Regions from separate parts of the Streptomyces sp. NPDC032126 genome, predicted to be linked through region 4. Evidence: riboswitches for the same ligand, from Rfam matches in the RefSeq annotation. Region 4 holds a riboswitch; each other region holds the start of a gene.
The links. A riboswitch is a leader RNA that binds a small molecule or an ion and turns the genes downstream of it on or off. The one in region 4 is predicted to bind S-adenosylmethionine.
Positions count from the first base shown of each region.

Region 1: it holds a riboswitch for S-adenosylmethionine, as region 4 does, so the genes downstream of both, ACZ5NW_RS21090 (amino acid ABC transporter permease) here and ACZ5NW_RS08055 (putative leader peptide) in region 4, are expected to answer to the same signal.
Region 2: it holds a riboswitch for S-adenosylmethionine, as region 4 does, so the genes downstream of both, ACZ5NW_RS10570 (aminotransferase class V-fold PLP-dependent enzyme) here and ACZ5NW_RS08055 (putative leader peptide) in region 4, are expected to answer to the same signal.
Region 3: it holds a riboswitch for S-adenosylmethionine, as region 4 does, so the genes downstream of both, thrC (threonine synthase) here and ACZ5NW_RS08055 (putative leader peptide) in region 4, are expected to answer to the same signal.

Region 1 is NZ_JBVIMA010000005.1:355,708-360,515, reverse strand. Features, by position in the region: gene ACZ5NW_RS21105 (LLM class flavin-dependent oxidoreductase) at 1-955, shown strand, start outside; gene ACZ5NW_RS21100 (putative leader peptide) at 1,186-1,296, shown strand; gene ACZ5NW_RS21095 (glutathione S-transferase C-terminal domain-containing protein) at 1,431-2,294, shown strand; SAM riboswitch class IV at 2,360-2,468, shown strand; gene ACZ5NW_RS21090 (amino acid ABC transporter permease) at 2,793-3,773, shown strand; gene ACZ5NW_RS21085 (amino acid ABC transporter ATP-binding protein) at 3,770-4,567, shown strand; gene ACZ5NW_RS21080 (transporter substrate-binding domain-containing protein) at 4,631-4,808, shown strand, end outside.
Region 2 is NZ_JBVIMA010000002.1:449,415-454,222, forward strand. Features, by position in the region: gene ACZ5NW_RS10555 (hypothetical protein) at 1-229, opposite strand, end outside; gene ACZ5NW_RS10560 (rhomboid family intramembrane serine protease) at 397-1,158, shown strand; gene ACZ5NW_RS10565 (Lrp/AsnC family transcriptional regulator) at 1,155-1,436, shown strand; gene ACZ5NW_RS10570 (aminotransferase class V-fold PLP-dependent enzyme) at 1,475-2,836, opposite strand; SAM riboswitch class IV at 2,982-3,098, opposite strand; gene trpD (anthranilate phosphoribosyltransferase) at 3,174-4,238, opposite strand; gene qcrB (cytochrome bc1 complex cytochrome b subunit) at 4,360-4,808, opposite strand, start outside.
Region 3 is NZ_JBVIMA010000012.1:21,797-26,604, reverse strand. Features, by position in the region: gene ACZ5NW_RS34005 (alpha,alpha-trehalose-phosphate synthase (UDP-forming)) at 1-685, opposite strand, end outside; gene ACZ5NW_RS34000 (glucosyl-3-phosphoglycerate synthase) at 768-1,712, opposite strand; SAM riboswitch class I at 1,845-2,001, shown strand; gene thrC (threonine synthase) at 2,020-3,303, shown strand; gene ACZ5NW_RS33990 (MoaD/ThiS family protein) at 3,300-3,575, shown strand; gene ACZ5NW_RS33985 (cold-shock protein) at 4,009-4,212, shown strand; gene groL (chaperonin GroEL) at 4,519-4,808, shown strand, end outside.
Region 4 is NZ_JBVIMA010000001.1:1,898,555-1,903,362, reverse strand. Features, by position in the region: gene ACZ5NW_RS08070 (NtaA/DmoA family FMN-dependent monooxygenase) at 1-510, shown strand, start outside; gene ACZ5NW_RS08065 (LLM class F420-dependent oxidoreductase) at 587-1,510, shown strand; gene ACZ5NW_RS08060 (DUF1684 domain-containing protein) at 1,568-2,392, shown strand; SAM riboswitch class IV at 2,532-2,644, shown strand; gene ACZ5NW_RS08055 (putative leader peptide) at 2,680-2,799, shown strand; gene ACZ5NW_RS08050 (ABC transporter substrate-binding protein) at 3,015-4,634, shown strand; gene ACZ5NW_RS08045 (ABC transporter permease) at 4,638-4,808, shown strand, end outside.

The DNA.
Region 1 (4,808 bases), on a different contig from region 4:
CATCGTCACCTCGGCCGGCGCCGACGAGGCCGCCAACTTCGGCCTCGACGACCGCCCCGGCCACGCCGAGCGCTACGCCCGGGCGGACGAGTTCCTGAAGGTGGCCAAGGCGCTGTGGGACAGCTGGGAGTCCGAGGCCGTCGTCGCGGACAGGGCCACGGGACGCTACGCCGACCCCGCGCGCCTGCACCGGCTCGACCACCGGGGCCGCCACTTCAAGGTGGCCGGCCCGCTCAATGTCGAGCGACCGCCGCAGGGTTACCCGCTGCTCGTCCAGGCCGGCTCCTCGGAGGACGGCAAGGACTTCGCGGCCCGCCACGCCGAGGCGATCTTCACCGCCCACACGACGTACGAGCGCGCGGCCGGCTTCTACGCCGACATCAAGACGCGCACCAGGGCGGCGGGCCGCGACCCGGACGGCGTCATCGTCCTGCCGGGCATCGTCCCGTACATCGGGTCGACGGAGGAGGAAGCACGGGCGCTCGCGCGGCAGTTCGACGAGCTGCGCGTCCCGGAGTACGGACTGCGCCAGCTGGCCGCCGTGTTCGAAACCGAACCCTCCGTCTTCGAACTCGACGAGCCCCTACCGGACTTCATCCTCGCCCGGCCGAAGCTGGAGGGCTCACAGAGTCGTTCCGACCTGATCATCGAGCTCGCGGTGCGCGAGCGGCTCACGGTCCGCCAGATCATCTCCCGGCTCGGGGGCGGCCGCGGCCACTTCGAGTTCGTCGGCACGCCCGAGCAGGTCGCGGACGTGATCATCACCTGGTTCGAGGGCGGTGCGGCGGACGGCTTCAACATCATGGCGCCCGCGCTGCCGTCGGGCCTGGCGGCCTTCATCGAGCACGTGCTGCCGATCCTGCGCGGCAAGGGTCTCTTCCGAGAGGAGTACGAGGGCACGACGCTCCGTGAGCACTACGGGCTGCCGGTCCCCGCGAACCAGTTCCATGACTGACCCGCCTTGCCGGCCCGACCGGCTCCCCGGGCCCGGTCCGCGCGCGACTCCCGCCGCTTCCCCAACCTGAAGCGGCGGGAGTCCGCCCGCGCGCCCGCGCACGTCACGAGAGGAAGGCCCACGACGCCGGCGGGGCCGGTGGGCGTCCGCGATGCGGGACGGCCCTCTTGACGTCGATGCCGGGTGGATCGACACTCACTGTGGGAATCCTAGTGAACAGGTAGGGAAACATGAGGCGCCTGGAGTCGGTCACCGTCCGCGTGATCCGTTCGCCTCTTCTGACCTCCCGCCGTCACATCGATCTGCTGCGCGTCTGCAGCGCGATCAGGTCCCAGGGCTGAGCCGCGCCCGTCCCGTGCCGGCGGCGCCCCGCGAGCAGGGCTCGCACCCGCCCGGCGCCCACGGCTGAGCCGTGCTCCCTCGAAAGACGTCGCTTCCGCCGCGCGTACGTCCGCGCCCGCTCCCGGGGAGAGTCATGACCGTCACACCGCTGGCCGCCCACGCCTCCGACCGACCCGCACCCGCCTTCCGGGGCCGGATCGGCCGGGACGCGCGCAGCGGCCACTACGCCGTTCCGGGCCGCTACCGCCTGCATCTGTCGACCGCCTGTCCCGACGGCCTGCGCATCGCCATCACCCATGGCCTGCTCGGCCTGGACACCATCTGTCCCGTCACCTTCCTGCCGCCCGTCCCCGACCGCCCCGAGGGCGGCCACTCGGCGCTGCGGCCGCTGTACGAGGCCAGCGCCCACCGGTACGCCGGTCCGGCCGTCGGACCGGTGCTCAGCGACGACTGGTCCGGACGGATCGTCAGCACCCACGCCCCCGACATCATGCGCGACCTCGACCGCCGGTTCGGCGGTGACCGTCTCCCGCTCTACCCGTGCGGCGCGGAGCCGGAGATCGCGGAGGTCGAGCGGATGTGCGCGGGGGGCGTCGAACAGGCGGCGCAGCGCGCCGGATCGGCCGGCGGCGAGCCGACGGAACGCGGCCTGGCGCTGACGACGCTGCTGGAGACGCTGGGCGCCCTGGACCGCGGGCTCGACGGACGCACCTATCTGATGGGCGATCACATCACTGCGGCCGACGTCGAGTTGTGGGTCACCCTCGTCCAGCTCGACACCGTGCACCGTTACCATTTGGACGCCTCCGCCGTCCAGGGCATCGCCGGCCACCCCGCCCTGTGGGCCTACGCCCGCCGCCTGGCCGCCCACCCGGCCTTCGGCACCCACCTCGACCTCGACGGCATCCACCGCCGTCACCACGCCCGCTGCCAGGGCCTGGAGGCGGCCGGAGCGGCCGTCCAGATCCTGGACTGGGCGGCACACTCGACCCCTTGACCGTTCCACCTGGTGGACCGGCGTTGACATGTGTTCGGGCCATTGACTTAACTACGGCCCAGAACGGTCATGAGTGTCGGCGACAAGCCCTGGCTGGCTGACCGGCAACCCTCGCATCGCGGTGGGGTGCCCCAGGTGACGACCGGACCGAAGACGCTTCGGTAAGCGCGAGGCCCACAGGGCCGGAACAGTGACGGTGACTCCATGTACGCAGCTCCCAGAACGGCAGCACGCCGCTCTCCGGGCTGCGTACGGCCGTACGCGAACCCCCTCGTCGCCGATCGTGCCGTCGATCTGCTCCGCGTGAACAGCGCACTGTGTACCGCACCGGGCCGCGCCCGCTGTCGGGGCTGACACCTCCCCGCAGTCCCCGCACCCCCTGACGAACACCGCCCGCGCGGTGTGCCGTTGTCCTCCTCGCCCCGGGTACCTCGCCGTCGTTCGCGCTCCCGCGCGCCGTCGCGCTGCCGGGGTGTTCCCACCCAGCCGGAGCCCACCATGAGTGAACCCCCTGGCGCCACCGTGACCCTCCCCGAGGCACGGCCCGCCGACGAACCGCCGAAAGCCCTCACCGCCCAGCGCGTACTGCCGCTCCGACGGCCGGGACGTTGGATCGCCACCGCGGTCGTCCTCGTGCTGGTCGCCCAGTTCGCGCACGGACTGGTCTCCAACCCCTTCTACCAGTGGGACCGCTTCGGCTACTGGTTCCTGCGGCCGAACATCCTCGACGGACTCCTCATCACCCTCGAAGTCACCGCCTACAGCGCCGTGCTGGGTCTGGCCGGCGGCATCCTGCTCGCCCTGGCCCGGCTGTCGAAGAGCCCGGTGCTGCGCGCGGTCAGCTGGACCTACGTGTGGGCGTTCCGCTCCATCCCGCTCATCGTGGTGCTGATCTTCCTCTACAACTTCAGCGCCCTGTACAAGACGCTGAGCATCGGTGTCCCCTTCGGCCCGGCCTTCTTCAGCTTCGACGAGTCCCGGCTCGCCACCGACATCGCCGTCGCCGTCGTCGGCCTGAGTCTCAACGAGGCCGCCTACGCGGCCGAGGTGGTCCGCGGCGGCATCCTCTCCGTCGACCAGGGCCAGCACGAGGCGGCCTCCGCCCTCGGTCTGCCGAAGGGCTACCAGTTCCGCAGGATCGTCTTCCCGCAGGCGCTGCGCTCCATCATCCCGAACTACGTCAACCAGCTCATCGGCCTGATCAAGGGCACCTCGCTGGTCTTCTACGTGTCCCTGCTCGACCTGTTCGGCACCGCGCAGTCCATGGGCTCCACGTACCCCGGCGACATCGTGCCGCTGCTGCTGGTCGTCACCGTCTGGTACCTGATCCTGACCAGCGTCGTCTCCGTCGTCCAGTTCTACGTCGAGCGGTACTACGCCCGCGGGGCCACTCGCACCCTGCCGCCGACGCCGCTGCAAAAGCTCCGCACCGGTCTCACCGACCTGCGGGCCCGTATCCGCCGGGAGGCCGCCGTATGACCGCCAAGACGCTCGACGCCCTGGCGGACGTCGAGGCCGCCACCGTCGAGGTCCACGACGTGCACAAGTGGTACGGCACCCACCGCGTGCTGAACGGCGTCGACCTGACCGTCCGCCCCGGCGAGGTCACCGTGATCCTCGGCCCCTCCGGTTCCGGCAAGTCCACCCTGCTGCGGGTCATCAACCACCTGGAGAAGCCCGAGATCGGCTACGTCAGCATCAACGGCGAGCTGATCGGGGTGAAGCGGCAGGGCGACCGGCTGAAGGAGCTCAGCGAGCGGGCCATCCTCACCCAGCGCGGCCGGATCGGGTTCGTCTTCCAGAACTTCAACCTGTTCCCGCACCTGACGGTCCTGGACAACGTGGCCGCCGCCCCGGTCGCCACCGGCCGGCTCGGCAAGCCCGAGGCCCAGGCACTCGCGCGGGAACTCCTCGGCCGGGTCGGTCTCGCCGACAAGACCGGCGCCTACCCGCGCCAGCTCTCCGGTGGCCAGCAGCAGCGCGTGGCCATCGCCCGCGCGCTCGCCCTGCGCCCCGGCGTCATCCTCTTCGACGAACCCACCTCGGCCCTCGACCCCGAACTCGTCGGCGAGGTCCTCGCCGTCATCAAGGACCTGGCGACCAGCGGCACCACCCTCGTCATCGTCACCCACGAGATCGGCTTCGCCCGCGAGATCGCCGACCGGGTCGTCTTCATCGACGGCGGCAGGATCATCGAGCAGGGCCCGCCCTCCGAGGTCCTCGACCGGCCCCGGCACGAGCGCACCAGGGACTTCCTCAGCAAGGTCCTCTGACCCGCCGCACCCCTCGACCTCCCCCCACATCGTCCTCACCACCTCCAGCGACAAGGAACAGCCATGTCTGCCCACTTCACCCGACGCAGCCTGATACGCGGCATCACCGCGGCGACCGCCGTCGCCTCCCTGGCCACCGGGCTCGCCGCCTGCGGTGGCGACAGCGACGCGGCCACCGCGGCGAGCGACACCGCCGGCACGGTCACCGTCGGCCGGCTGTCCAACGGCGCCGCCAAGGAGA
Region 2 (4,808 bases), on a different contig from region 4:
TGCCCGGCCTGTCCACGAGTTCCACCTGGTCCACCGCGTTGCACCAGCGGCAGCGCACCGACTCGATGGTCTCACTGAGCACCTCGCGCTCCTCGACCTTCGGCTCACCGGCCAGATCGAGGTGGACGTACTCGACGACCTTCGACGAGCGGGTCACGTCGAAGCGCGTGAGGTTGCCGCAGAGCGTGCAGCGCCACCGCGTCGTGTCGGTCGGCAGGGGAACCGTCATCGTGACCGTGCTCTTTCCTCTAGGTCTTCCATTGTCGGTGACGCGCCGGACTCTCCCCGGTGCGTGTGGGTCGTAACCCTACGGCCTGGCGGGTACTCGCCGCTGGTCCGTCCACGACGGCGAGGCGGTCTGTGCCGTTCGGTCCGGTTACGTCATGCTCTGTGGTCATGATCGACAACTGGAGCGACACGATCCGCGGCGCGGTCCGCAGCGCGGTCCGCGGGAAGATCCGGACTCCCGCGGCACCGGTGACGTACGGACTGATCGCCCTGTGCTGTCTGATCTTCCTGATCGGCCCCGCGGCGGGCCTCAACCCCGCCTACGGCTCCGGCGACGGGCTGGTCGCCGCCCAGCGGGCCTACTTCCACCGCTGGGGCGTGGTCCCCGCCGAGCTGTTCGCGGGCTCGCCCCGCGCCGCCCTGACCCCTGCGACGGCCCTCTTCGTCCACGGCAGCTGGGTGCATCTGCTGGGCAACATGCTGTTCCTCCACGTCTTCGGCGCGCTCACCGAGGGCCGCATGGGCCGGGTGGAGTTCGCCCTCTTCTACGTCGGCTGCGGCTATCTCGCACTGCTGGGGTACGCGGCCGCCAACGCCTCCTCCGAGCAGTCGCTGGTGGGAGCCTCCGGGGCGATCTCGGCGGTGCTGGGGGCCTTCCTGTTCCTGCTTCCCCGGGCGCGGGTGACCAGTCTTCTGCCGTTCCTGTTCTTCCTGCCGCTGCGGTTCCCCGCATGGGTCGTGCTGCCCTGCTGGGCGGCCTTGCAGTGGCTGGCGGCGGGGCGGGCCGGCGAGGGGCCCGGGGTGGCGTATCTGGCGCACCTGGTGGGCTTCGGGACGGGCTTCCTCTACGCGTGGGCGCGCTTCGGGCGGCCGACTAGAGTGAAGGCCGCCCCAGCTGCACCGGCCCCCGAGGGAGAGAACCAGCCGTGATCACCGCGATTGTTCTGATCAAGACCAGCGTGGACCGGATTCCGGAGATCGCCGAACAGATCGCCTCGCTGGACAGCGTGAGCGAGGTCTTCTCGGTGACGGGGACCTACGACCTGATCGCGATGGTCCGCGTGAAGCAGCACGAGGACCTGGCCGAGGTCATCCCCGGGCGGATCAGCAAGATCCCGGGCGTCGAGGGCACGGACACGCACGTCGCCTTCCGCACGTACTCGCAGCACGACCTGGAGGCGGCGTTCGCGATCGGCCTCGACTCGTGAACGCCGTCTCCTAGGGCCGCCGGTCCGGCGCCCGCCGGTCAGACCGCCGGGACGCAGCGGCCGTCCTCCGTGCGGTACCGCCACTTCGCGCCGTCCCGCACCAGTTCCCGCACCGCGGTCACGAAGCGCTCCACGTGCTCGTCGGGGGTGCCCGCGCCGAAGCTGACGCGGATCGCGTTCAGGGACTTCTCGCCCGGGGCCGCCTCGGGGGCGCCGCACTCGCCCTGGGTCTGGGGGTCGCTGCCCAGGAGGGTGCGGACCAGGGGGTGGGCGCAGAAGAGGCCGTCGCGGACGCCGATGCCGTACTCGGCGGAGAGCGCGGCGGCGAAGTGGGAGCTGTTCCAGCCCTCGACGACGAAGGAGATCACGCCGACGCGCGGGGCGTCGTCGCCGAAGAGGGAGAGGATGCGGACCTCGGGGACGTCCGCCAGGCCCTCCCGCACCTTCTGGATCAGGTGCCGCTCGCGGGCGACCAGCGTGTCGAAGCCGGCCTCCGTCAGGGCCTTGCAGGCGGAGGCGATGGAGTAGGCGCCGATGACGTTCGGGGAGCCGGCCTCGTGGCGGGCGGCGCTCTCGTGCCACTCCACGTCCACTCCCCCGTCCTGCCGCCGGGTGACCTTGCGACTGGCGCCGCCGCCCGCGAGGTACGGCTCGGCCGCGCGCAGCCAGTCGGCACGGCCGGCCAGCACTCCGGCGCCGAAGGGGGCGTACAGCTTGTGCCCGGAGAAGGCGACCCAGTCGACGTCCAGGTCGCGTACGGACACGGGGTGGTGCGGGGCCAGCTGGGCGGCGTCCAGGACGATCCGGGCGCCGTGGGCGTGGGCGGCGGCCGCGAGCTGCCGTACGGGCCAGAGCTCGCCGGTGACGTTCGAGGCGCCGGTGACACAGACCAGGGCGGGGCCGTACGGGTCACGGGCGGCGAGGGCGTGCTCCAGGGTCCGCACGGCCTCCTGCGGGGTGCTCGGGGCGTCGAGGTAGGTGACCCGGGCCTTCGTCCAGGGCAGCAGGGAGGCGTGGTGCTCGGTCTCGAAGACGAAGACCTGGCAGTCGGCGGGCAGGGCCCGGGCCAGCAGGTTGAGGGAGTCGGTGGTGGAGCGGGTGAAGACGAGCTGGTCGTCGGCGCGGCAGTCCAGGAACTCGGCGACGGTCCTGCGGGCGTTCTCGAACAGGTCGGTCGACAGCTGCGAGAGGTACCCGGCCCCGCGGTGGACGCTGCCGTAGTAGGGCGCGTAGGCGGCGACGTCGTCCCAGACGCGCTGCAACGCCGGGGCGCTGGCGGCGTAGTCGAGGGCCGCGTAGGTGACCTCGCCGCCGGTGACGAGCGGGACGGTGACATCCCTGCCCAGAACGGGCAGCGGGGCACAAATGGTCTGAGTGGCGGCAGCGGTGGAGACAGACATGGGGAACTCCCGTGAGAGGGCATGCCGAAGCAGGGCATGCAAAGAAGAGAAAGAGGGTGCGCGGAGGCGGGGCTCTGCGGCCCTATCGCATTCGCTTGCTCACGGAAGACTCCCTCGAACGACCAGGACCCCTGGTTTCGAGAGGGGCCCGCGCTTGCCGTAGACCTCGCTGCCTACGGCCTGGTCCTCACCCGGGGCACCCCGCCACGGACGGAGGGTTGCCGGACAGTCGGCCGGGGCCTCATGACTGTCACTCATGACCTGGTACAGGAACGTACGCGAACTGATCGTCGCCCCGCAACCCGTGTCCGGATCGCGGGACGACACCGTACGACCGCTACGCGTTGCTGGCCGCCACCCAGCGCTCCAGCGTCCGCTTCGCCGCGCCCGAGTCGATCGACTCCGCGGCCCTCGCCATACCGGCCCGGATCTGCTCGGCCAGCGGGGCGTCCGTCTGGTCCAGGGCCACCAGGGCGGCCGCCGAGTTCAGCAGCACCGCGTCCCGGACCGGGCCCCGCTCGCCGTCCAGCAGACGGCGGGCGACCTCGGCGTTGTACGCGGCGTCCGCGCCGCGCAGGGCCTCCACCGGGACCAGGTCCAGGCCCACCTCGCGCGGGTCGAAGACCTCCTCGGACACCTTGCCGTCGCGCACGGCCCAGACCCGCGAGGGAGCGGTCGTGGTCAGCTCGTCGAGGCCGTCCTCGCCGCGGAAGACGAGGGAGGAGTTGCCGCGCTCGGCGAAGACGCCCGCGACGACCGGCGCCATACGCGGGTCCGCGACGCCGACCGCCTGCGCCTTCACCTGCGCCGGATTGGTCAGCGGGCCGAGCACGTTGAAGGCCGTGCGAATGCCCAACTGCCCGCGGGCGGCCGCCACATGACGCAGCGCCGGATGGAACTTCACCGCGAAGCAGAAGGTGATCCCGGCCTCGTCGGCGACCTGGGCCACCCGTGTCGGGGTGAGTTCGAGGTTGACGCCGAGCTTCTCCAGGACGTCCGAGGCGCCGGAGGCCGAGGACGCGGCGCGGTTGCCGTGCTTGACGACCTTCGCGCCCGTGCCGGCGACCACCAGGGAGGACATCGTGGAGATGTTGACGGTCTTCGCGCCGTCGCCGCCCGTGCCGACGATGTCGACGGTCGCACCGGGCACCTCGATCACGTTCGCGTGCGCGTACATCGTGCGGACCAGGCCGGTGATCTCCTCGACGGTCTCGCCCTTGGCCCGCAGCGCGACCATGAAGCCGGCGATCTGCGCGTCGGTCGCCTCGCCGCTCATGAAGCGGTCCATCGCCCAGGCGGTCTCGTCCTGGGAGAGATCCCGGCCGCCCAGCAGACCGTTCAGCAGGGCGGGCCAGGAACGGCCCGCCGCGGTGTCGCCTCCAGCGGGGGTCACAGCGCTCATCAGCCGCTCCTGGTGTCGTAAGAGAGTGTGATCCCAGCCTATCCAGCCCCGGGCACGGGGAAGGGCCCCGTCCGATGTTCGGACGGGGCCCTTCTACCGTGGCGTGGCGACGCCGCAGCGATCAGTGGTGGCCGTGGCCGCTCGTGATCTCCTTGTACTCCTCGACGGTCGGCTTCGCGATCTGCGAGTCCTCGCCGTAGTACGCCTCACTGAGCTTGGCGCGCAGCTTCTCGGTGGACTTCACCTTGCGCTCGACACCGTTCTCGTCGACCGTGGCGCCGATCGCGACCGGCTGGTACTGCTCGTGCGCGGTGAGGGTGTGCAGCTGCTCCTGGCTGAGCGGCTCGTGGATCTCGATGTACTCACCGTGCGGCAGGCGCTTGATGGTGCCGGTCTCGCGACCGTGCAGCACCTTGTCCCGGTCCCGGCGCTGGAGGCCGAGGCAGATCCGCTTGGTGACGATGAACGCGATGACCGGGCCGACGAAGAAGCCGATCCGGACGAACCAGGTGACCGCGTTGATCGACAGGTGGAAGTGGGTGGCCCACAGGTCGTTGCCACCGCCGACCA
Region 3 (4,808 bases), on a different contig from region 4:
AGCTCAGGGTGATGTCGCCCCGGCCGGTGGCCTCGGCGCAGGCCATGAAGGCACGCGCCCAGCGATAGGTCAGGAAGCCGAGCTGGTCCGCACCGAGCATCCCCCACACGAGCTGCCCGCGGATGTCCTCCGGGAGGATCTCGAAATACTCCACCGGCGCCCACGGCGTGTGCGAGAAGTGACCGATGCGCAGGTCGGGGCGCAGGTCACGGAGCATCCCGGGGACCAGACAGAGGTGGTAGTCCTGGACGAGGACGGCCGCGCCCGGCGCCGCCTCCTGCGCCAGCGCCTCCGCGAAGGCGCGGTTGTAGCGCTCGTACGACGCCCACCGCCGCCGGAACTCCGCGTCGAAGACCGGCTCCAGCGGGGTCTGGTACAGCATGTGGTTGATGAACCACAGGACGGAGTTGGCGATGCCGTTGTAGGCGTCCTCCAGCACGTCGGCGGGGACGGCCAGCATGCGGGTGCCGGGCTCGGCCACCCCGCGCCGTACCGCCTCCCGGTCGCCGTCGGACAGCGCGGCGCACACCCAGAGCGCGCCGGCCTCCGGCCCGATCGCCGACAGCCCGGAGACCAGCCCGCCCCCGCCGCGTCTGGCCGTGAGCGAGCCGTCCTCCCGCACTCCGTACGAAACCGGGCCGCGATTGGACGCGACCAGCACCTCAGCGCCGTGCGTGGAAGCCATACGCCTCAACTTAGCCCTACCGCGAAACGCTCAAACGTACGGTTCCGCTCGGTGGGCGACCGTATACGGAGACGTACCGGCTTCAGGCCACCTTGCGGGCGGCGTACTCGGCGATCTCCACCATGGGCGGCCGCTCCTCCGTGTCGACGGAGTACGTGCGGGGTTCGAAGCCCTCCTCGCCCCGCTCGAACTGGGTGAGGGAGGGGCGGACGAGGTGACCGCGGGCCAGCCGGAGCTGGGCCGTGCGGTAGATCGCCGCCGCCATCCGGCCCAGCGCCTGCCCGTCCTGGTGACGGTGCTTGCGCACCCCCACGTCGACCTGCGCCAGGGCGTCCAGACCCACCAGGTGCAGGGCGTCCACCAGCATGCCCAGCTCCACGCCGTAGCCGACGGGGAAGGGCAGCTGCTCCAGCAGGCCGCGGCGGGCCGCGTACTCGCCGCCGAGCGGCTGCACGAAACCGGCCAGTTGCGGCCAGTGCATGTTCAGCAGCGGGCGGGCCATCAGCTCGGTCACCCGGCCGCCCTGGCCCGCGGCGCCGGCCAGCGGACGGTCGTACATGCCCTTGACGAGATCCACGCCCGGGTCGGTGAACAGCGGGCCGACGATCCCGGTGACGAAGTCGGAGGAGAACTCCTTCAGGTCGGCGTCGATGAAACAGACGATGTCCCCGGTGGTGACCAGCAGGGACCGCCACAGCACCTCGCCCTTGCCGGGCAGGGCCGGGATGCGCGGCAGGATGTCGTCGCGGTGGACGACCCGGGCACCCGCGGCGGCGGCGACCTCGGAGGTGCGGTCGGTGGATCCGGAGTCGACGACGACGATCTCGTCGACCAGCGGCACCTGCCGCATGAGGTCGTGGCGGATCACGGCGACGATGTCCCCGACCGTCTCCTCCTCGTTCAGCGCGGGGAGCACGACGGACACGGTCTGCCCGGTGGCGCGCTTGGCCGCCATGACCCGATGGAGCGGGCGATCGGCGACGGACCAGGAGCGGGTGGCCAGCCAGCGCTCGACTTCTTCCAGCACAGTCAGCGGCTCCTCACGGGTTGTCTCGCGGTTCGGACGACTCTCTCAACTGTCCTGGCCGTCGGTTACAGTCTTGAACAACGCTGATGACCATCGCATGTCGGTGGATGTCGGCGCCCAAAAAGTTCATACCGCTCATCCAGAGGGGCAGAGGGACACGGCCCGATGAAGCCCCGGCAACCCTCCAGTCGGTTCTCGTAGATCAGTGTTTGATCGTTCCGCGAGGCTCCCGGCTAGGGAAGGTGCCAAATCCGTCTCACGGCGAGGTGCGTCGTGAGGAAGATGAGGAGAAAGGGCCTCGCCTCACATGGCTGCGCAGACTGTTGCAAGCACCACTGATTCCACCGTAGACCTCGGTCCCGCCGCGGCGCTGAGCTGTCGCGAGTGCGGCCACCGCGTGCCGCTCGGCCCGGTCTTCGCGTGCGAGGAGTGTTTCGGCCCGCTCGAGATCGCCTACGACTTCTCCGCGTACGACAGCGAGGAGCTCCGCAAGCGCATCGAGGCGGGCCCCGCGAACATCTGGCGGTACGCGCCGCTGCTGCCGGTCCCGGCCGACGTGGCCGACAAGCCCAACATCAACCCCGGCTGGACCCAGCTCGTCAAGGCCGACAACCTGGCGCGCGAGCTGGGAGTGACCGGCGGGCTGTATGTGAAGGACGACTCCGGCAACCCGACGCACTCCTTCAAGGACCGCGTCGTCGCCCAGGCGCTGGAGGCCGCGCGGGCCTTCGGCTTCACGACCCTCTCCTGCTCCTCCACGGGCAACCTGGCCGGTGCCGTCGGCGCCGCCGCCGCCCGCGCCGGCTTCCGCTCCTGCGTGTTCATCCCGCACGACCTGGAGCAGGGCAAGGTCGTCATGGCCGCGATCTACGGCGGCGAACTCGTCGGCATCGAGGGCAACTACGACGATGTGAACCGCTTCTGCTCGGAGCTGATCGGCGACCCGGCCGGCGAGGGCTGGGGCTTCGTCAACGTCAACCTGCGGCCGTACTACGCCGAGGGCTCCAAGACGCTGGCGTACGAGATCTGCGAGCAGCTCGGCTGGCGGCTCCCCGACCAGCTGGTGGTGCCGATCGCCTCCGGCTCCCAGCTCACCAAGATCGACAAGGGGCTCCAGGAGCTGATCAAGCTCGGGCTCGTCGAGGACCGGCCGTACAAGATCTTCGGCGCGCAGGCCGAGGGGTGCTCGCCGGTGTCGGTGGCCTTCAAGGCGGGGCACGACGTGGTGCGGCCCCAGAAGCCGAACACCATCGCCAAGTCGCTGGCGATCGGCAACCCGGCGGACGGCCCCTATGTGCTCGACATCGCCCGCCGTACCGGTGGTGCGGTGGAGGACGTGACCGATGAGCAGGTCGTGGACGCGATCAAGCTGCTGGCGCGGACCGAGGGGATCTTCGCGGAGACCGCCGGCGGTGTGACGGTGGGTGTGACGAGGAAGCTCATCGAGAACGGTCTTCTCGACCCCACGCTCACGACCGTCGTACTGAACACCGGTGACGGCCTCAAGACCCTCGACGCGGTGGCCGGCACCGGCCTCACCGCCACCATCCGCCCGAACCTGGACTCCTTCCGAGAGGCTGGCCTCGCATGAGCGTCAACGTCCGCATCCCCACCATCCTGCGCACCTACACGGGCGGTCGGGCCGAGGTCTCCGCGGAGGGGGCGACCCTCGCCGAGGTCATCGCCGACCTGGAGAAGAACCACACCGGCATCGCCGCACGGGTGCTCGACGACCAGGGCAGGCTGCGCCGGTTCGTGAACGTCTACGTCAATGACGACGACGTGCGTTTCGAGCAGGGCCTGGAGACGGCGACCCCGGACGGCGCGGGTGTCTCCATCATCCCGGCCGTCGCGGGCGGCTGATCATTACCTTCGGTAACGGGAGTTACCGAGAGTTCATCGAATTGCCCCCTCCGTGAGAGAAGCGGAGGGGGCAATTCTGTGTGATTGAGCGCGGTACAGTTGGGGAACGCGCTCCCGGCCCCCCGGTTGGAAGCCCTTGATTTCTGCCTTACACCCGACAAGAAGTAGCCAAACTGTGCGCTTCTTTCGCGGCTTTTGTTCCCTTTGTGGGGCCCGACTTGACCCGAAGTCAGGGCAATTGTCCCCACATTCCGGGCCTGTCGTGCCCAGAATTCTCGTCCGATTGACCTGTTGCAGACGGCAGTTGGACAGATACATTCAGCCGCGGTCGACGCGTTCCGGCGCACGCCCCCAACCAAGACTGGGGGGTGAGGTCTGACCCGGATCCGCGAAGTGTGGATCTGTGCAAGGGCCAGTAATAGGGGAGTTAGGCATGGCTCAGGGCACCGTCAAGTGGTTCAACGCGGAGAAGGGGTACGGCTTCATCGCGGTCGACGGTGGTGCGGACGTCTTCGTCCACTACAGCGCGATTCAGATGGACGGCTACCGCACCCTGGAAGAGGGCCAGCGGGTCGAGTTCGAGATCTCGCAGGGCCAGAAGGGCCCGCAGGCCGACATGGTTCGCGTCACCGCCTGAACATTCATTTCCGCGAAGGGCCCGCACCCGTCATGGGTGCGGGCCCTTCGCGCTGCCCGGAGCCGGCCGGGGAGCCGCCGACACGTGGGCCGCAGGGGGTCCCTCTGCGAGAGGCGCTTGCACTCGGCAGGGGCGAGTGCTAATCATTGGCGTTAGCACTCTGAAGGTGAGAGTGACAAAGAAGGACCGGGTCGGTGAGGCCCGCAGGCCGGGTGGGGCAAGGAACCACGAGGCAGGCAGGCCGTCCGTCGCGGGCGCGGGCGCGGTCCGAAGGAATCACCCCCAGTCCTGGAGGGACCACTTCACATGGCCAAGATCATCGCGTTCGACGAGGAGGCGCGGCGCGGCCTCGAGCGCGGCATGAACCAGCTCGCGGACGCCGTGAAGGTGACGCTCGGCCCCAAGGGCCGCAACGTCGTCCTCGAGAAGAAGTGGGGCGCCCCCACGATCACCAACGACGGTGTGTCCATCGCCAAGGAGATCGAGCTCGAGGACCCGTACGAGAAGATCGGCGCCGAGCTGGTCAAGGAAGTCGCCAAGAAGACGGACGACGTCGCCGGCGACGGTACGACCACCGCCACCGTCCTCGCCCAGGC
Region 4 (4,808 bases):
CGCTGGATTCGCCTCCAACAGGTCACCCCCGCAACGGCCTTGGGCATCGCCGGGCTCCTGTGGGGCATCGACCTCTCCGACCGCGACGCCGACGGGCCACTGCCCAAGGAGGACCCGGTCGTCGCCGAGAACGACGGCTCCTTCGGTGCCCGGCGCATCGCCGACCCGCGCGCCGTCGTGGCCGAATGGCGGGCCAAGGCGGAGACGCACGGCTGGTCACTGCGCGAGACCGTCATCGCTCTCGGCCCGCAGCGCGGCCACGTGGGCACCCCGTCCGCCCTGGCCGACAAGTTCGCCCACTACGTACGGCACGGCGCGGTCGACGGCTTCAACGTCACGCCCTACCTCATCCCCGACGGCCTCGACGACATCGTCGACCTGCTCGTCCCGGAACTGCAGGAACGGGGCGTCTACCGCACCGACTACACCGGCACCACCCTCCGCGACCACCTCGGCCTGCGCGAACCCCTCACCCACCGATCCGCCCCCGACCGCAGGCAAGCGGGCTGACCGCCTCACATGACCGACATGAAGCTGTCACACACGAACTGGAATGCCGGTTCGCCAAACACCCGTTCTGGCTGACATGACTGTTGGAGTAGCCCTCAACGCGTCCGACGCCCCAAACCAGGTCGACGCCACCGTGCGGCTGGCCCAGGAGGCCGCGGCAGCGGGTCTGCGGTCGGCCTGGTTCGGGCAGACCTTCGGCGCGGACTCACCCCAGCTCGCGGCCATCGTCGGGCGCGAGGTGCCCGCACTGCAGGTGGGCACCTCCGCGATCCCCGTCTTCGGTCGCCACCCGCTGCTCGTCTCCAGCCAGGCCCAGACCGCCCAGGCCGCGACCCACGGCCGCTATCACCTCGGTCTGGCCCTGGGCACGAAACTGCTGACGGAGACCGGCTTCGGCCTGCCCTTCGAACGTCCCATCGCGCGCCTGCGTGAATTCCTCACCGCTCTACGGCAGTTGACCGAGACCGGCACGGCCGACTTCCATGGTGAGCTGCTCACCGCCACCACCCCGATCCCGGCGCGTGTACCGGGCGCGGAGAACGGCGTACCCCTGCTGGTCGCCGCGATGGGGCCGCAAGCACTGCGGGTCAGCGGTGAGCTGGCGGACGGGATCCTGCCCTATCTGGCGGGACCGCGGGCCCTGGACGAACACATCGTCCCCGCCCTGACCGCCGCGGCCGAGGCAGCCGGCCGTCCCTCGCCCCGGATCGTGGCCCTCGTACCGGGCGTGGTCACGGACGACGTGGAGTCGGTGCGGGCGAAGGCCACCGAGAACCTCGCGTTCTACGAACGCATCCCGTCCTACGCACGCGTCATCGAACTCTCCGGCGGCCGACGCGCCGCCGACCTGGCCGTGATCGGCGACGAGAAGGCGGTGGCGGCCGAGGTACGGCGTTACCGCGACGCCGGGGCCACCGAGGTCGTCTTCTCCGGCACCGAGATCGCCGGAGAAGCGGACCGCCGACGCACCTGGGCACTCCTCGGCGAACTGGCCGAATGAGTACGCCTGTCGGGCCACCGGCCCGGCCCAACGCCCTCCACCCTTCAAGGAGAACTCATGACCACCGAGGCCACCGCAACGGATCTCCAGGCCTTCATCGACAACTGGCGGGAGTGGCACGACGCCCACGAGGCCCGGCTCGCCGCCCCGCACGGGTTCCTGGCGATCACCGGCCTGCACTGGCTCGACGACCGGCCGCAGCGCTTCCCCGACGCGCCCGGCACCTGGCGCACCGGCCCCGACGGAGTCGTCGTGAACCTCGCCGACGGTGAGGAACTGGTCGTCGACGGAACGCCGGTGCGGGGCGAACACCACTTCGGTGTGCTTCCCGAACGCGGCGGCGTCGACGCGGTCTGGGGCGACGCCGTCATCGAGGTCGCCAAGCGCGGCGGCAACGACATCGTCCGCCCCCGGCACCCGGACGCGCCGCTGCGTACGGCGTTCACCGGGACACCGGCCTACGCGCCCGATCCCCGGTGGGTCGTGAGCGGCCGCTACCTTCCCTTCGACGAGCCCCGCCCGACCACCGTGGGCGCCGCGGTCGAGGGCCTTGAGCACGTGTACGACGCTCCGGGCAGGATCGAGTTCGAGCTCGACGGACGTCAACTGTCCCTGACCGCGTTCCCCGGACATGGTGCTGGCCGGCTGCTGGTGCTGTTCACGGACGCGACCTCCGGAGTCACCACCTACGCCGCCAACCGCTCCCTGGCCCTCGAACCGCCCGCCGCCGACGGCAGCGTCGTCCTGGACTTCAACCGCGCCACGAACCTGCCGTGCGCCTACACGGACCTGGCCACCTGCCCACTGCCCCCGGCCGAGAACCGCCTTCCGGTGGCGATCGAGGCGGGCCAGAAGATCCCCCGCGAGCGCGGCGGGTCCTGAGCCGCGCTCAGTCCTGCACGGCGTCTCGGGCGGACAGCTCATGGGGAACGCGGCTGAGCCCCGCCCGTGCACGCCCAGGCACGGCTCGTCCCGGTTGCGGCATTGACGCACGACAAGTCCGCTCCGTACGATCAAGAACGGCATTGAGTGTCAGCGTCAAGCCCTGGCTGGCTGACCGGCAACCCTCCCGCGCGGTGGGGTGCTCCAGGTGAAAGCCCGGCGGGATCATCGATGATCCCGCAAGCGCGTGGCCCCCTTGAGCGGGCCCGGAGATGGGGAGGACCGGCATGCGTCGTCACAGCGATGACCTCAGCGCCTCCTTCGCCGTCGCCACGGTGTTCTCCCGGCTCTCGCGCCGCCGGCACATCGACCTGAAGCGCTCGACCAGCTGTCTCTGTCAGGCCTGACGGGCGTTCCCACCGCCGGTCGACGTCCGGCACCGGTCGTCGCCGCACCCGTCTCCGCCTGATCCCGCTCTTCTGCCGGATCCCCGTTTCCCCTGATCCCTGTCTGCACAGCGCTCCCCGCCACCGGCACCGCGCCGGCCGGGGCCGCACAGCCATGCGCGCCCGTGCCTCGTACGGCACCCCGTGCCTGGTGACATGAGGAGGAGAACCACTCCGTGACAGCACTTCCGGATTTCAGATCCCCCCGATGGGCGACGCTGACCGCCCTTCTCACCACCAGCGTGCTGCTGACCGCCTGCGGATCCGGCTCCGACGGCTCCGGCGACAGCAACGGCAAGCCGACGTCCGGCGGCACCCTGACCTTCGCGGTGGGTTCGGACGCCGGCTGCGTGGACCCGCAGCAGGTCGGCAGCAACGAAAGCATCTACTCGGTACGCCAGACCGTGGACTCCCTGACCGACCAGGACCCCGAGACCGGCAAGATCGTGCCGTGGCTGGCCAAGAGCTGGGACATCAACTCCGACGCCACCCAGTTCACGTTCCATCTGCGCCCGGGTGTCACCTTCAGCGACGGCTCCCAGCTGACCGCGCAGGTCGTCAAGGACAACTTCGACGCCGTGCCGAAGCTCGGCGCCCTCGGCGTCCTCGCCCAGGGCTATCTGAGCAGCGTCAAGAGCACCACCGCGGTGGACCCGCTCACCGTCAAGGTGACCTTCAAGGAGCCCAACGCCCAGTTCCTCCAGGCGACTTCGACCCACTCACTGGGCATCGAGTCGTCGGCGAGCGTCAAGAAGACCCCGCAGCAGAAGTGCAGCGACGGCGTCGTCGGGTCGGGGCCGTTCGTGCTGAAGCAGTACGTGCAGAACCAGTCGATCACCCTGGCCAAGCGCACCGGATACGCCTGGGGCTCCTCGCTGTGGTCCAAGAAGGGCGAGGCATACCTGGACAAGCTGGTGTTCAAGGTCGTGCCGGAGGCGGGGGTGCGGGCCGGCAGTCTTCAGTCCGGGCAGGTGGACGCGATCAGCAGCGTCGGCAAGGCCAACGAGGCGGCCCTCAAGGGCGGTCAGGTGACCCTCCTGCGCCGGGCCAACCCGGGCGTGGTGTTCGGGCTGGGGATCAACAACTCGCGGCCCGTCCTGAAGGACGTGAAGGTGCGCCAGGCGATCCTCGCCGCCGTCGACCGCAAGCAGATCGCCGATACCGTGTTCCCTACCGGCACCAAGCCGGCGACCAGTGTCCTGGCGCACACCACGCCCGACTACACCGACCTCTCCACGGACCTCGCCTTCGACGCGGCCAAGGCCAAGTCCCTGCTGGACGCGGCCGGTTGGCAGCCGGGCAGTGACGGCATCCGCGCCAAGGACGGCAAGAAGCTCAGCCTGGCCATCAGCTGGTTCCCCAACGCGGCCACCAACCAGCCCGCACTGGAACTCGTCCAGCAGCAGCTGAAGGCCGTCGGGATCGACGTGACGCTCAAGCAGGGCCAGGTCAGCCAGTTCGCCACCACCCTCCAGGGCGGCGACTTCGACCTGGTGTGGGGCAACGTGACCCGCTCGGACCCGGACATCCTGCGCAGCTCCTTCTCCACGCAGCTGGCCAACTTCTACCGCCTGCCCGCCAGTTCGCTGGACACCACACTGTCCGGGCAGGCCGCGACCACGGACACGGCCAAGCGCAAGCAGCTGGTGGCCGAGGCGCAGAAGCTGATCGTGCAGAACGCGTACAACGTGCCGGTGGTGGAGCTCCAGACCCAGCTGGCCGTGACGAAGAAGGTGCACGATCTCGCCTTCGACTCGGGCAGCCGCATCCAGCTGCACGACACCTGGATCGGCTAGCGCATGCGCCGCTATGTGATCAAGCGACTGGCGCAGGCGGTCGGGGTGCTGTGGGCGGCGTACACGGTGTCGTTCCTGGTGCTGGACTTCCTGCCCGGTGACCCGGTCACCGCGATGGCCGGTGCCGGGATGGACTCGGGGGACGTCGACCCGGCCCGGCTGGCCGCGCTGCGG